DNA from 3 places in the Arthrobacter sp. TRD_SC_6 genome. Region 3 is predicted to be linked to each of the others. Evidence: predicted binding sites of a transcription regulator. Region 3 holds the regulator's gene; each other region holds the start of a gene.
What was found. Region 3 encodes HrcA, which represses chaperone genes, less so after heat shock. Its sites were predicted from a motif close to TTNGCACTCGNNNNNNNCGAGTGCNAA; they were not measured.
Positions count from the first base shown of each region.

Region 1: the regulator HrcA is predicted to act here: its motif matches at 2,273-2,299, upstream of groES (co-chaperone GroES).
Region 2: the regulator HrcA is predicted to act here: its motif matches at 2,378-2,404, upstream of ACWA1U_RS04400 (Hsp20/alpha crystallin family protein).

Region 1 is NZ_CM143953.1:3,316,432-3,320,707, reverse strand. Features, by position in the region: gene ACWA1U_RS15735 (peptide chain release factor 3) at 1-567, opposite strand, end outside; gene ACWA1U_RS15730 (N-acetyltransferase family protein) at 666-884, opposite strand; gene ACWA1U_RS15725 (GNAT family acetyltransferase) at 877-1,296, opposite strand; gene ACWA1U_RS15720 (nucleoside/nucleotide kinase family protein) at 1,330-2,010, shown strand; gene groES (co-chaperone GroES) at 2,441-2,737, shown strand; gene groL (chaperonin GroEL) at 2,850-4,276, shown strand, end outside.
Region 2 is NZ_CM143953.1:901,575-905,850, reverse strand. Features, by position in the region: gene ACWA1U_RS04425 (alpha/beta fold hydrolase) at 1-167, opposite strand, end outside; gene ACWA1U_RS04420 (formate/nitrite transporter family protein) at 311-1,135, opposite strand; gene ACWA1U_RS04415 (flavodoxin family protein) at 1,182-1,790, opposite strand; gene ACWA1U_RS04410 (DUF2630 family protein) at 1,818-2,060, opposite strand; tRNA gene ACWA1U_RS04405 (tRNA-Val) at 2,225-2,298, shown strand; gene ACWA1U_RS04400 (Hsp20/alpha crystallin family protein) at 2,473-2,913, shown strand; gene ACWA1U_RS04395 (SDR family oxidoreductase) at 3,031-3,828, shown strand; gene ACWA1U_RS04390 (DUF4383 domain-containing protein) at 3,908-4,276, opposite strand, start outside.
Region 3 is NZ_CM143953.1:2,680,611-2,684,886, forward strand. Features, by position in the region: gene ACWA1U_RS12695 (GerMN domain-containing protein) at 1-250, shown strand, start outside; gene ACWA1U_RS12700 (16S rRNA (uracil(1498)-N(3))-methyltransferase) at 261-1,016, opposite strand; gene dnaJ (molecular chaperone DnaJ) at 1,031-2,158, opposite strand; gene hrcA (heat-inducible transcriptional repressor HrcA) at 2,226-3,242, opposite strand; gene ACWA1U_RS12715 (DUF3097 domain-containing protein) at 3,391-4,245, shown strand.

The DNA of each region.
Region 1 (4,276 bases), 640 kb from region 3:
ACGGAAGTCACCGGCAATCCCCACGGCCCAGGTGAGCGGCATGGGGATCAGGCCGGTGCGCTCGGTGATCTCATCCATCAGGGCGAGGGTGTCCAGGCCCGGCCGGTCCCATTTGTTGATGACCGTGATGATGGGGATGTTGCGCTGGCGGCAGACTTCAAAGAGCTTCATGGTCTGCGTCTCGAGGCCCTTCGCGGCGTCGATGAGCATGACCGCACAGTCGACGGCGGCGAGTACGCGGTAGGTGTCCTCGGAGAAGTCCGAGTGGCCCGGGGTATCCAGGAGGTTGATGACGGCGTCCCGGTAGGAGAACTGCAGGGCAGTGGAGCTGATGGAGATGCCGCGGTCCTTTTCCATCTGCATCCAGTCGGAGACGGTTTCCTTGCGGTTTTCCTTGCCGTTGGTAGCTCCGGCGGTACCGATGACCCGGGCGTGGAGTGCCAGGGCTTCCGTGAGGGTGGACTTGCCAGCGTCGGGGTGTGAGATGACAGCGAAGGTGCGTCGGCGGGACGCTTCCAGGGCGATTCCGCTGGAACTGCGGGTGGGGTGCTGGACCTGCTGCGTCACAAAACTGCTTCCATTTGCGTGGGAGTTTGGCCGGGGTGCCAGCTACCCATTCTAATCGCCGTGCCCGCTTCGCAGGATCGGCGCCCATTCGGCGTTCTTCAGTTTATGAGGTTCTGCGTCATCATTCCGACAGGGTTCTCGTCCCGCTCGGCGACGAAGGTCACCCTGGGGTTCGCCGCGACCCACTCAGTGAAGGTGCGTTCGAAGGTTGTGTCGTCGTTGTCGGCATTGCCCTGCTCAGCGGACCAATCAGCTCTGAGCCGTGCCAGCGCCGGCCAGTCCGCTTCGGTGGCTTCGCGGATGGTAATGTCAGGCATCGGCCCGCAGCCACTTTGCGCGGACCTCAACCTCGGAGCGTTCGTAGCCGAGGTGCTCGTAGAAGTCGATGACCTCGGTATTGCTCTCCCGGATCATCAACTGGATCTTCACTGCGCCGTGGCGGATGAGCCATTGCTCGCACGCGTCCATCATCCGCTTGCCGAGGCCCTGACCCTGATGGTCGGATGCAACGGCAAGGTAGTACACCCAGCCGCGGTGGCCGTCGTGGCCGACCATCGCCGTTCCGGCCAGCGCGTCGTCGATGACCCCGGCCAGCACCGTTGACGAGGGTCCATTCATCGCGCGGGACAGGTCCGCTTTCGGGTCGTTCCACGGACGGGTAAGGCCGGCCACCTCCCAGAGGTTCACGGCGTCGTCGTAGTGGCCAGGGGAGAGGTCCGAAATCTGCATCAGCCCAGTTTATGGCTGTTATACGCTCGCGGGATGGGTGGAACAGCAGACGACGACGGCGGTGTGCTGGCTACGGTGCTCGCCCGGGTTGGCGACCGGCGCGGCCGCGTGCTGATCGGCGTCGATGGGGTGGACGGTGCAGGCAAGACCATGCTCGCGGACGCGCTCGCCGTCGAGGCATCCAGCGCCGGCCACGCTGTGGTTCGGATCGGGCTGGACAACTTCATCAATCCGCGGGCGGTGCGTTACCGGCTGGGGCGCCATTCGCCCGTCGGGTTCTGGCTCGACACTTACAATTACGCCCGTTTCCGGGAGTGGGTAGTGGACCCGCTATCCCGGGACGGTGATGGCAGGTACCGGGAGGCCAGTCACGACGTCGACGCTGACCGCGATGTCGACCCATCGCCCGTGTTGGTGCCGTCGGACTGCCTTGTGATCGTGGATGGAATGTTTCTGCACCGTGACGAATTGCGCGGGGAGTGGGCAGTGTCCTTGTTCCTGGACGTCCCGTTCAGCGAGACGGGTCGGCGGATGGCAATACGCGACGGGTCGAACCCTGATCCGGATCATCCGAGCAGGTGCAGGTATGTCGATGGTCAGCGGCTCTACTTCGCCGAGTGTGATCCCGCATCTCGGGCGGACATTGTCATAGATAATTCGTCCCCGGCAGCCCGCCGGATCATTGGCGCCGACGAGGTCTCGTATCTGCAGTGATCCGTGGCGACTAGGGAGCAAGGTGGACAAAGAGAGCAGTATTTCGCCCACGGATGTCCGTCCTGCTCATTGCGGTGTCCGGTCTGCTCGCCCTGGCGTCCATCTCGCTCCTTCTGGCGCCCCGATCCGCTCGCCCGGTCTCCAATATCGATCGATAACCTCACAGCCGTCAGATAAACGTGCGCGGATGAAGATATCGATCGACATTTCACGGGCGGCATGAGAGGAAGCGCCGGTTAAATTGCGCCGAAAGCATGACGCACTGGCACTCACCTTGACCGAGTGCTAACCGTTTGCATAAAGTCGGACTTGGCACTCTCACCATGAGGGTGCTAATCCCTCGAGGACGCGCCAAACCGGCACCGCGACGACGGTCAGCGCCTGCTCGAAACCCAAAGATTCATCCAAACCAAGTGAAGGAGAGGTCCGAGTGTCGGTCTCTATCAAGCCTCTTGAAGATCGTATTGTTGTCCGGCCGCTGGAAGGCGAGCAGACCACTGCTTCCGGCCTGGTCATCCCGGACACCGCTAAGGAAAAGCCCCAGGAGGGCGAAGTCGTCGCAGTAGGCCCAGGCCGCGTTGACGACAACGGCAACCGCGTACCGGTGGACGTTTCCGAAGGCGACGTAGTCATCTACTCAAAGTACGGTGGCACTGAAGTCAAGCACGGCGGCCAGGAGTACCTGGTTCTTTCCGCCCGCGACGTTCTGGCGATCGTCGTCAAGTAGTTCTGCAAAGGAACCCCGGCCGGTTAGGCCGGGGTTCTTTCTGTCGGCCACCAGTGCCGGCCGCTACACCACACACATCACTGCACAAGCCTGAAAGGAACGAACTCAGATAATGGCAAAGCAGTTGGAGTTCAACGACGCCGCGCGCCGCAAGCTCGAGGCAGGCGTCGACAAGCTGGCCGACACCGTCAAGGTGACCCTCGGCCCACGGGGACGCAACGTCGTCCTCGACAAGAAGTGGGGCGCACCCACCATCACCAACGACGGCGTGACCATCGCCCGTGAGGTGGAGCTGGACGACCCCTTTGAGAACCTTGGCGCCCAGCTCGCCAAGGAAGTTGCGACCAAGACCAACGACGTCGCCGGTGACGGCACGACGACGGCCACCGTCCTCGCGCAGGCACTGGTAAAGGAAGGCCTCCGCAACGTTGCAGCAGGCGCCGCTCCCGGCGCACTGAAGCGCGGCATCGAGGTCTCTGTCGAGGCCGTTGCTGCCCGCCTCCTGGAGAACGCCCGCGAAGTTGTGGGCTCCCAGACAGCCAACGTTGCCGCTATCTCGGCTCAGAGCCAGGAGGTCGGCGACCTGCTGGCCGAGGCTTTCGAGAAGGTCGGCAAGGATGGCGTCATCACCATCGAGGAATCCTCAACCACCCAGACCGAACTTGTCCTCACCGAGGGCATGCAGTTCGACAAGGGTTACCTGAGCCCCTACTTCGTTACCGACGCCGAGCGCCAGGAAGCCGTCCTCGAAGACGCGCTGGTGCTCATCAACTCCGGCAAGATCTCGGCGCTGCAGGAATTCCTGCCGTTGCTCGAGAAGGCGTTGGGTGCAGGCAAGCCGCTGTTCATCATCGCTGAAGACATCGAGGGTGAAGCACTGTCCACCCTCGTGGTGAACCGTATCCGCGGCACCCTGAATGTGGTTGCCGTCAAGGCTCCCGGATTCGGTGACCGCCGCAAAGCCATGCTCCAGGACATCGCGACCCTTACCGGCGCACAGGTTGTCTCGCCTGACCTCGGCCTCAAGCTGGACCAGGTTGGCCTCGAGGTCCTCGGCACTGCCCGCCGCATCACCGTGACGAAGGACAACACCACCATCGTCGACGGCGCAGGCAGCGAGCAGGATGTCGCAGACCGCGTAGCTCAGATCCGCGCTGAGGTTGAGCGCACCGATTCCGATTGGGACCGCGAGAAGCTCCAGGAGCGCCTCGCCAAGCTTTCGGGCGGTGTCGGCGTGATCAAGGTCGGCGCAGCCACCGAGGTTGAGCTGAAGGAAAAGAAGCACCGCATCGAGGACGCAGTGTCCTCAACCCGCGCAGCCCTTGAAGAGGGCATCGTGGCCGGTGGCGGTTCTGCCCTGATCCATGCGTCCAAGGCGCTGGATGAGGACCCTGAAGTCCTCAAGCTCGAGGGTGACGCCGCTACCGCCGTCGGCCTTGTCCGCCGCGCTCTCGTCCAGCCGCTGCGCTGGATCGCCGAGAACGCCGGCCACGAGGGCTACGTTGTGATCGACAAGGTCAGTCAGCTCGAGGTCGGTCA
Region 2 (4,276 bases), 1.8 Mb from region 3:
GCTGCGAGCAGCGTGCGGCCCGGTTGGGTGTCGAGCCCTTCTGCCAGCATAGTCCTTGCCGTATTGCCGGAAGCGGGCGTCAAACCGAGTGAGACCAACAGCGCAGGTCCTCGGCCAGCAACGGTCACGGGCAGGCGGGTGCCATCGTGAAGTACAGCAGCGTGCATAGGGGGAATCCTCCCGAAGCGGAAGATTCCCCCTACCACCGCGAATTGAGTCCAGACAATTAGATTCAATTCGTATCAGCAACTATGCCGGAAGGGTACCCGGTAGCGTCATATTCACCCTAAAGTCCGGTAAATCAGCCGCCCTAAGACGCCTCTTCGCGTTCCTTCTCCACCAATTTCCGGTCACGGACCAGGCGGAGCGCTGTGACCAGGAGAATGCCCCCGACGATGTTCAACACAACCGTGTAGCTGAACCAGCCGAGCCAGTCCAGGTAGCTGATTTCGGCACCAGATTGGATAGCTCCGAAGATCAACAGTGAGTCCAGGATTGAGTGGAAGAGCTGCAGTCCCGAGAGAACAAAACCCCCAACGACGGCGGCCGCCAACTTTCCGCTCATTTGGTCGGTGCCGTGCTGCATGCGCGTCATGAGGGTGATGGTGCTGCCGCCGAGCAGCGCCAGGCACGCCGTTTGCCAGCTCAGACCGGCGTCAACGTAGTGCTCGGCTGACGTGGTGACGGTCTCGGTCCATTGCGGGAACGCGGTCATCACCAGGGCCATGAAGATCCACCCACCCACGAGGTTCGCAAACAGCGTGCCGCCCCAAAGCTTGCCGAGTTGGGCGAGGCTGGCTTTTTTCGCGGTCACAGCTGCAATGGGGACCAGGAACCCCTCGGTGAACAGTTCACTCTTGGCGAGGAGCAGCGCAATGAGACCAGCGCTGAAGGCCACCCCCGCCAGCAGATGGTTCTCGGTCTCGTGCAGCACTGCCAGGTAAGCCATCACCCCGATGCCGATCTCAAAACCGCCGAACAGGCCGGTGATCAGCACATCCGGGAAGGTCCTGTGAAGGCGTTGCGCACCCTCGTCGACGGTCCGGTCGAAAGACTCCTCGATGTCCTCCTCTACCGGCCCGGCGTTGTCACCAAGCTCCCTGCGCCGGGCGTCGCCGTCGTCGTCGTGGTTCAAGCCGGCCTGCCTGTCTGTAGTGTCTCCGCCCTTTTTCCCAATGGACCTACGGAGCGGGGTACGGGGCCACCTTGAGCGATTTAGCGAGATGTACCGCATTGGCGGCCATAGAGGAAATGGACGAAGCGACCGCTTCCGGCACCTCGTCCAGGTCCTTGAAGTCTACTTTCTGCATCGCCTCGCCCACCCAGTAGACGCCGCCCTGTGCAGGAATGGTGAAGCCGATGTCGTTGAGGCCCTGATGCATCTCGGCCGTGACGTGGTGCGCGCCGTCCTCGTTCCCGACAACGGCTGTGAGTGCCACACGGTTGTACATGATCGGGCGGCCTTCCTCATCTGTGGAGGAGAGGTCAGCGTCGAGACGCTCGAAGACGCCCTGGCCGACGCTGCTCATATGACCCACCCAAATGGGCGCGCACAGCAGGAAAATATCGGCGTCAAGGATTTGCTGGCGCAACTTGGGCCACTCGTCGCCGCTGCCCATGTCGATCTGGACACCCCGGACGACGTTGTGGTCGACAACCCGGACCGACGACGTCGTCACCCCCTGTTCCTTCAGCTTGTCGAGGATGAGGTTGGCCATGAGTTCGCTGCTCGATGTGTCCGGTGACGGCGTAAGCGTGCAGATCAATGCGAATGCTTTCAGGTTATCCATTGAGTTCCTTCGGTTGGCGGGGCGTGCTTACTGCTTGTATCCCTCGACCTGATTGACCGGCCTGGTTTCTGCGTCCTGAGGACTTTCGCCGGCGTCCTGCTTGGCGCGTCGTTGACGGAGGAGGTCCCAGCACTGGTCCAGTTCTTCCTCGAGTCTGCGGAGCCTCGCCGGGCGGTCCTCGTCCGGCACACCGGACTCGCCAGGGCTGCGCAGCTCATGCTCCTCATCAACCAGTGACTGGATGCGTGCCAGAATGTCCTGATCATTCATCGACTTCCTCCTTCGTTCCGGCTCAGAACCCCCTGCTGCCTGGCCCTGAATATGGATCTCGCTGGAATAATCAGGCTACTTACTATTCGTCCGGATATCTACCGCTGGCCGTCCCTAATTGGGCGCTGCCTAAGTGAATGACCTAAACTAACTGGGAACTATTCGCCTGTGTAGCTCAGTCTGGTAGAGCATCCGCTTCACACGCGGAAGGCCCGGGGATCGAGGCCCCGCGCAGGCACTGTTCACGAGCCCGTCCCGCTGCAAGCGGGGCGGGCTTTTTCGTGTTCAGCCGGTTCATCCTGAGCGAACAAAAAGGCTTAGCACTCGGGACCGTAGAGTGCTAATCTTTTTACCGAGTTGAGCGAATGACGCTCAACTCGCAAACCTCAAATCGCATAGGGAGTGAACCATCATGGCAATGAAATTCGATCCGTTTCGTGAACTAGACCGCGTCGCCGGCGCCCTGCTGGATACTCGCCAGGGCCTTCGCGTGATGCCGATTGACCTGTTCCGAGAGGGTGATCATTACATTCTCAGCGCGGACCTTCCGGGCATTGACCCAGGATCTGTCGACATTGACGTTGACGGGCAGCTGTTGACCATCCGCGCCGAGCGGACCCTTCGGAACACCGAGGGCGTCAAGTGGCTTACCCGCGAACGTGAGAGCGGCTCGTTCCTGCGGCAGCTGAACCTCGGGCAGGGTATCGACATCGACGCAATCTCCGCGCGGTATGAGAACGGTGTGCTGAGCGTGACCATCCCGGTCAGCGAACGTGCCCGGCCGCGCAAGATCGAGATTCTCACAGGCGAGGACGCCCAGGCCATTTCCGGCAACAGCGCCGTGGAGGCCTGAGCCCGCGAACAACAGAGAACGACGACGACGGTCCGCGGGCCGTCGTCGTCGTTCGTTTCATGGGGCGGGCGATTAGGGGCGTTGCGCGGGCGTTCGGGCGCCATGAAGATGGAGTGCATGACTGACTCACAGAAGACTGCAATCGTGACCGGCTCCAGCTCCGGTATTGGCCAGGCAACCGCCGTCGCCCTCGCTGAATCCGGATATAACGTCGGCATCACCTGGCATACGGGCCAGGAGGGGGCAGAAAAGACCGCCGGGCTGGTGCGCGGGTTGGGCCGTGAAGCTGTGGTCGCCCACCTCGATACAGCAGATGCTCCTGCCTGCGGTGACGTGATTGATGGGCTGATCAGCGAGCTCGGGGGCCTCGACGTCTTCGTGAACAACGCGGGGATGAATAAGCCCCAGCACTTCCTCGAGACCGACTACGAAACGTGGCGCACAATCCTTGCGTCCAACCTGGACGGTGCCTTCGTGTGTATGCAGCGTGCTGCCCGGAGTATGGTCGCAGCCGGGCAGGGCGGCCGCATCATTGCCGTCACGAGCGTTCACCAAGAGCAGCCCAAAGTGACCTTCTCCGCTTATGACGCCTCGAAGCACGCGCTGGGAGGTCTGGTCCGCACGATGGCGATTGAACTCGCGGATCAGGGGATCACGGTCAACGCGGTGCTGCCCGGCGGCGTGCATGTTCGTCCGGACTCGCCCGAAGGGCAGGATCCCTACAAGATCAGCCGTCCAGGAGTTCCCACCGGCAGGCCGGGACACCCCCGCGAAATAGCCGACGTCATCACCTTCCTCGCGTCGCCAGCTGCGAGCTACGTGACTGGAGCTTCGTGGGTGGTGGATGGCGGAATGCTGCAGATGGGCCCCCAGGCCGGGTCCCACATGCGCAGTGACGAGTGGCGCAAGGGCTGACAGACAACAAAAAACTGCGGGCGGAGCGCCGTGTAGGCGCTCTGCCCGCAGTTTTTTATAACCCGGTTGGTATGCAGTGCTATGCAGTGCGGGTGTGGTGCTTGTCCTTGAGAACCAGCGCCAGTGCGATCATTGCGATCGCCAGGACGAGGTGCAGGATGTTGTCCGCACCATTGATCGGAACGAAGTTCGCAGCCGAATCGGCGGGAACAATCAAGCCGTAGATAAAGAGCACTGCGTAAATCACGCCGCCCCACAGCAGGAAGTTGTACGCGCCCGAGTAGGTCTTGGACATGACGATTCCTGCGACACCGAACAGCAGGTGGACGATGTTGTGAAGGATTGAAACCTGGAAGATACCCAGCAGCATGGCCGTTGATTCGCTGCCTGCGAAGCCAAGCTGATCGTAGTTGCTGGTGATTCCTGGAACGAAGCCCAGAACTCCCAC
Region 3 (4,276 bases):
GCAAGGCAGTTCCACCTTGCCGGGCACGGAGCTTCTCTGGCGTATTCAACCAGTGTTCGACGACGGCGAGCCGGCGGGAGCGGCGCAGACCGGCACCGTCGCGGTGGACGCAGCAACGGGAGCGACCGGCCTCTTCGAGTTCAGCGCGACACTCGAGCCGGGTACCTATCTGGTGGAAGTTCTCGCTCCCCTGGATAGCGCGACCAGCCAGCCTTCTCCCCTCGATGACAAGCTCGTCACCGTGCGCTGAACGGCCGCTGCTACCACCTGTGGGCCAGCAGGTTCAGGACAGCGACGGCAGCGGGGCCGGCGGTAGAGGCCCGCAACACATTGCCGCCGAGGCTCACGGGCACGGCGCCGCTTCCGGCAAACAGGTCCATCTCCTGTGGACTTATGCCACCCTCAGGACCAACGACGACGGCGAGTGGCCCGGTGGTGTGCCCGGCGGTTCGCTCCCAATAATCCGCGAGGGACTCTCCGGCGTCTTCGTGGAGGACGATCGGGCGGTCGACGCCGCCGAGCCAGGTGGCAAGGCCCCGGCTGTCCATGGCTTCCAGGACCTCGGGAATGCGGGTCCGGCGCGACTGCTTGGACGCCGCCTGCACCAGTGACTCCCATTTCTTGCGGCCCTTGACCAGCTTGTCTCCCCGCCAGCGCACGATGCACCGATCCGCCTGCCACGGCAGCACCGCATCCACACCGAGTTCGGTGGCCGCCTCCACCGCCAGTTCCGCGCGGTCACCCTTTGCCAGGGCCTGGACAAGAATGAACGGGCTCGACGGCGGCGGGTCGAAGGAGGCCGAGACAACGGTGAGCACGACCGCGTCGGGCGTCGCAGAAGCGACCTGCCCACTCAACCGGTGCCCGCCGCCGTCGACCACGTCGATCATTTCGCCCACGCGGACCCGCTTCACCGTGGCTGCGTGGTGTGCTTCCCCACCCGCGAGGGTGAAGATTCCCCCGACGACGGCGCCCTGCACCGCCGCTGCCTCCCCCAGGAAGGATTGGTTGGTCATTCCGGCCTGGTCCGCTACAGATTGCCCAGGCGTTCACGCAGCCGCGCGAAGACACCTGACCCGTTGCTCGCGAGCTGGCCTTCAGCGAACTGCTCCCCACGTAGTTCCGCAAGCTGGCGCAGCAGTTCCTCCTGGGCGGAGTCGGTGTTCCGCGGAGTTTCAACACTCAGGTGCACCAGCAGGTCACCGCGGCCGTACCCGCGAAGGTGCGTAACTCCCTGACCCCGCAGGGCAACGATCTCACCGGACTGCGTGCCCGCCTTGACCGTGATCTCCTGATCTCCATCGAAGCTTGCCATGGTCACCGTGGTGCCGAGGGCTGCCGCAGTCATCGGGATGGTCAGCGTAGCGTGCAGGTCATCACCTTCGCGCAGGAAGTTGGCATCGCTGTTCACCCGAATCTCCACGTAAAGGTCACCCTGCGGGCCTCCTGCAGTTCCCGCTTCCCCCTGCCCCGCGAGCTGGATTCTGGTACCGGTTGCGACGCCGGCGGGGACCTTGATAGTCAGCGTGCGGCGGGAGCGGACCCGCCCGTCCCCCATGCATTCGGAGCAAGGGTGCGGAATGACGGTGCCGAACCCCTGGCAGGTTCCGCAGGTGGCGCTGGTCATTACCTGTCCAAGGATGGACCTTACAGCCCTCTGCACCTGACCGGCGCCGCCGCAGATATCACAGGTCTTCGGGGACGTGCCGGGTTGGGTGCAGGTACCGTCACAGGTGGGACAGACGGCGGCTGTGTCGACGTCGATCTTCTTGTTGGTCCCGAAGACAGCGTCCTTGAGATCGATGCGTACGTTGATCAACGCGTCCTGGCCACGCTGGGTGCGCGAAGGAGGCCCGCTTGGCCCGCCTCCGCCGAAGAAGGTCTCGAAGATGTCCTGGAAAGCGAACCCAGGACCTGCGTAGCCGCCTCCGAAACCGTTGTCGGTTCCGTTCTCGTTGCCCGTGGTGTCATAGACGCGGCGTTTCTGCGGGTCCGACAGGACCTCGTACGCGCGGGTCACCAGCTTGAACTCATCTGCGGCATCAGGGCCCGTGTTCACATCGGGATGAAGCTTGCGAGCCAGCTTCCGGTAGGCCTTCTTGATTTCTTCGCCGCTGGCATCGCGGGCGACGCCAAGGACTTCGTAGTGATTACTCACTCCTGCACATCACTTCCTGTAAATTGCACCGCGTGTGCGGCGGTTGTGGTTCTTGGGGCTGTTGGGGTCACGACTCGTCGAGAATGCGGGAAAGATACCTGGCGACCGCTCTCACGGCAGCCATAGTGGTTGGGTAATCCATCCGGGTTGGACCCAGTACGCCCACTTTCGCCAACGAATCGGGTCCGTAACCCGTTGCAATGACGGAGGCTTCCGCGAGGCCGCCGTGCGGATTTTCCCGACCGATGCGCACCGAGACTCCCAGCGGATCCTGCTTCATCTCGGAGAGCAGCCGCAGCATGACTACCTGCTCCTCCAGTGCCTCCAGTACCGGCCCGATAGTGAGCGGGAAATCGAGAGTGGACCGCGCGAGGTTTGCTGTACCTGCGAGGACGATCCTGTCCTCGCGGTTGGAACCGGCAAGCTGCTCCAGGCTCACCGCAAGGGCGCGGGCGACCTCCTGCAATTGAGGGGAGAGCTCTCCCAGACACGCGGCCAAACTTTGGGGTACCGCTGCGAGCCGAACCCCCGATACTTTCTCAAGGAACCGCTGCCTGATGTCCGAGACATTGTCCTCCGTCGCTGTGTTGGGCACGGACACAACACGCTGCTGGACAACACCGTTGGTTGAGATGAGAACCACCAACGCCCGTCCCGGAGCCAGCAGGACAAACTCGATGTGCCGGACCGCTGCCGCGCCGAGGTGGGGGTACTGCACGACTGCCACCTGGTTGGTCAACTGGGCAAGCAGGCGGACCGTGCGGTCCAGGACGTCATCGAGGTCATCAGCGCTTTCCAGGAGGGATTGGATGGCCCGCTTCTCCGCAGAGGAGAGCGGCTTGACCTCCGCTATGCGGTCAACGAAGAGCCGGTAGCCCTTATCTGTTGGAATGCGGCCTGAACTGGTGTGTGGGGCGGTGATGAGACCCTCCTCCTCCAACAACGCCATGTCATTTCGGATGGTCGCTGAAGAAACACCGAGCCTGTGCCGTTCGACCAGTGCCTTGGATCCCACCGGCTCGCGCGAATGAACGTAGTCCTCAACGATTGCCCGCAGGACTTCCAGTCTTCTCGGCTCGCTCATTTTCACCTCCGCTTCGGAATTGCAGCCAACTCTTGAACGAGTTAGCACTCAACACACCCAAGTGCCAAGTCTAATACGCCTGTGCGCATTGTTAGCATTGGTGCCGCCCGCCCGGGGCACGGCCAACAGCGAAAGCGAGCGAGCTCACATGTCCTACCCAGGATGGGGATACGAAGACCTCTCAGCACCCAAGCGCTCGGAACTGCCGAAGGTCGAAGCTCGCCCCGGCGTCGTACTTGAAGACGTCCAGAGCGGTTTTGTTGGCGAGGTCCTCAGCACCGAGAAGTCCGGGGGGCTCCACGTCATGGTGCTCGAGGACAGGCGCGGAAAGCGCCGGACGTTTGCGCTGGGGTTCGGCTTCCATATCGATGGCGGCCCCGTGGAGGTAGTCGCTGCGACAGGTTCCGGCACCTTGGCCCCCACCCGGACAGCCTCCGGGTCCGTCAGGGTGCCCGAGCAGCGCGCACGCATTGCGCGCGCCAGCCGAGTATGGGTGGAAGGACGGCACGACGCTGAACTCGTCGAGAAGGTTTGGGGCGATGACCTGCGGGTCGAAGGAATAGTTGTCGAACCTCTCCACGGGGTGGATGATCTGGCTGGAGCCGTCCGGGCTTTCGGACCAGGAGCCGGCCGCCGCCTCGGGATTCTGGTGGACCACCTGCTTCCGGGTACCAAGGAGGCGCGCATTGCGGCCGAAGCGATGCGCGTTCCAGGTGCCGCAGGGAACGTGTTGATCGTCGGACACCCGTATGTGGACGTGTGGCAGGCGGTCAAACCCCGTGCCCTTGGAATGGGGTCCTGGCCGATCATTCCGCGGAACGAGGACTGGAAAACAGGGATCCTCACCCGCTTGGGTTGGCCTGCCCGGACGCAGGCAGACATCGCGAACGGCTGGAAGCGGATTCTTGCGGGTGTTTCCTCCTATGCGGACCTGGAACCCTCCCTTCTTGGGAGGGTTGAAGAGGTCATTGACTTCCTTACGGTTCCAGGCAGCGACGTCTGACCAGCTCCCGAAAAGTCATTGCACTGCCGCC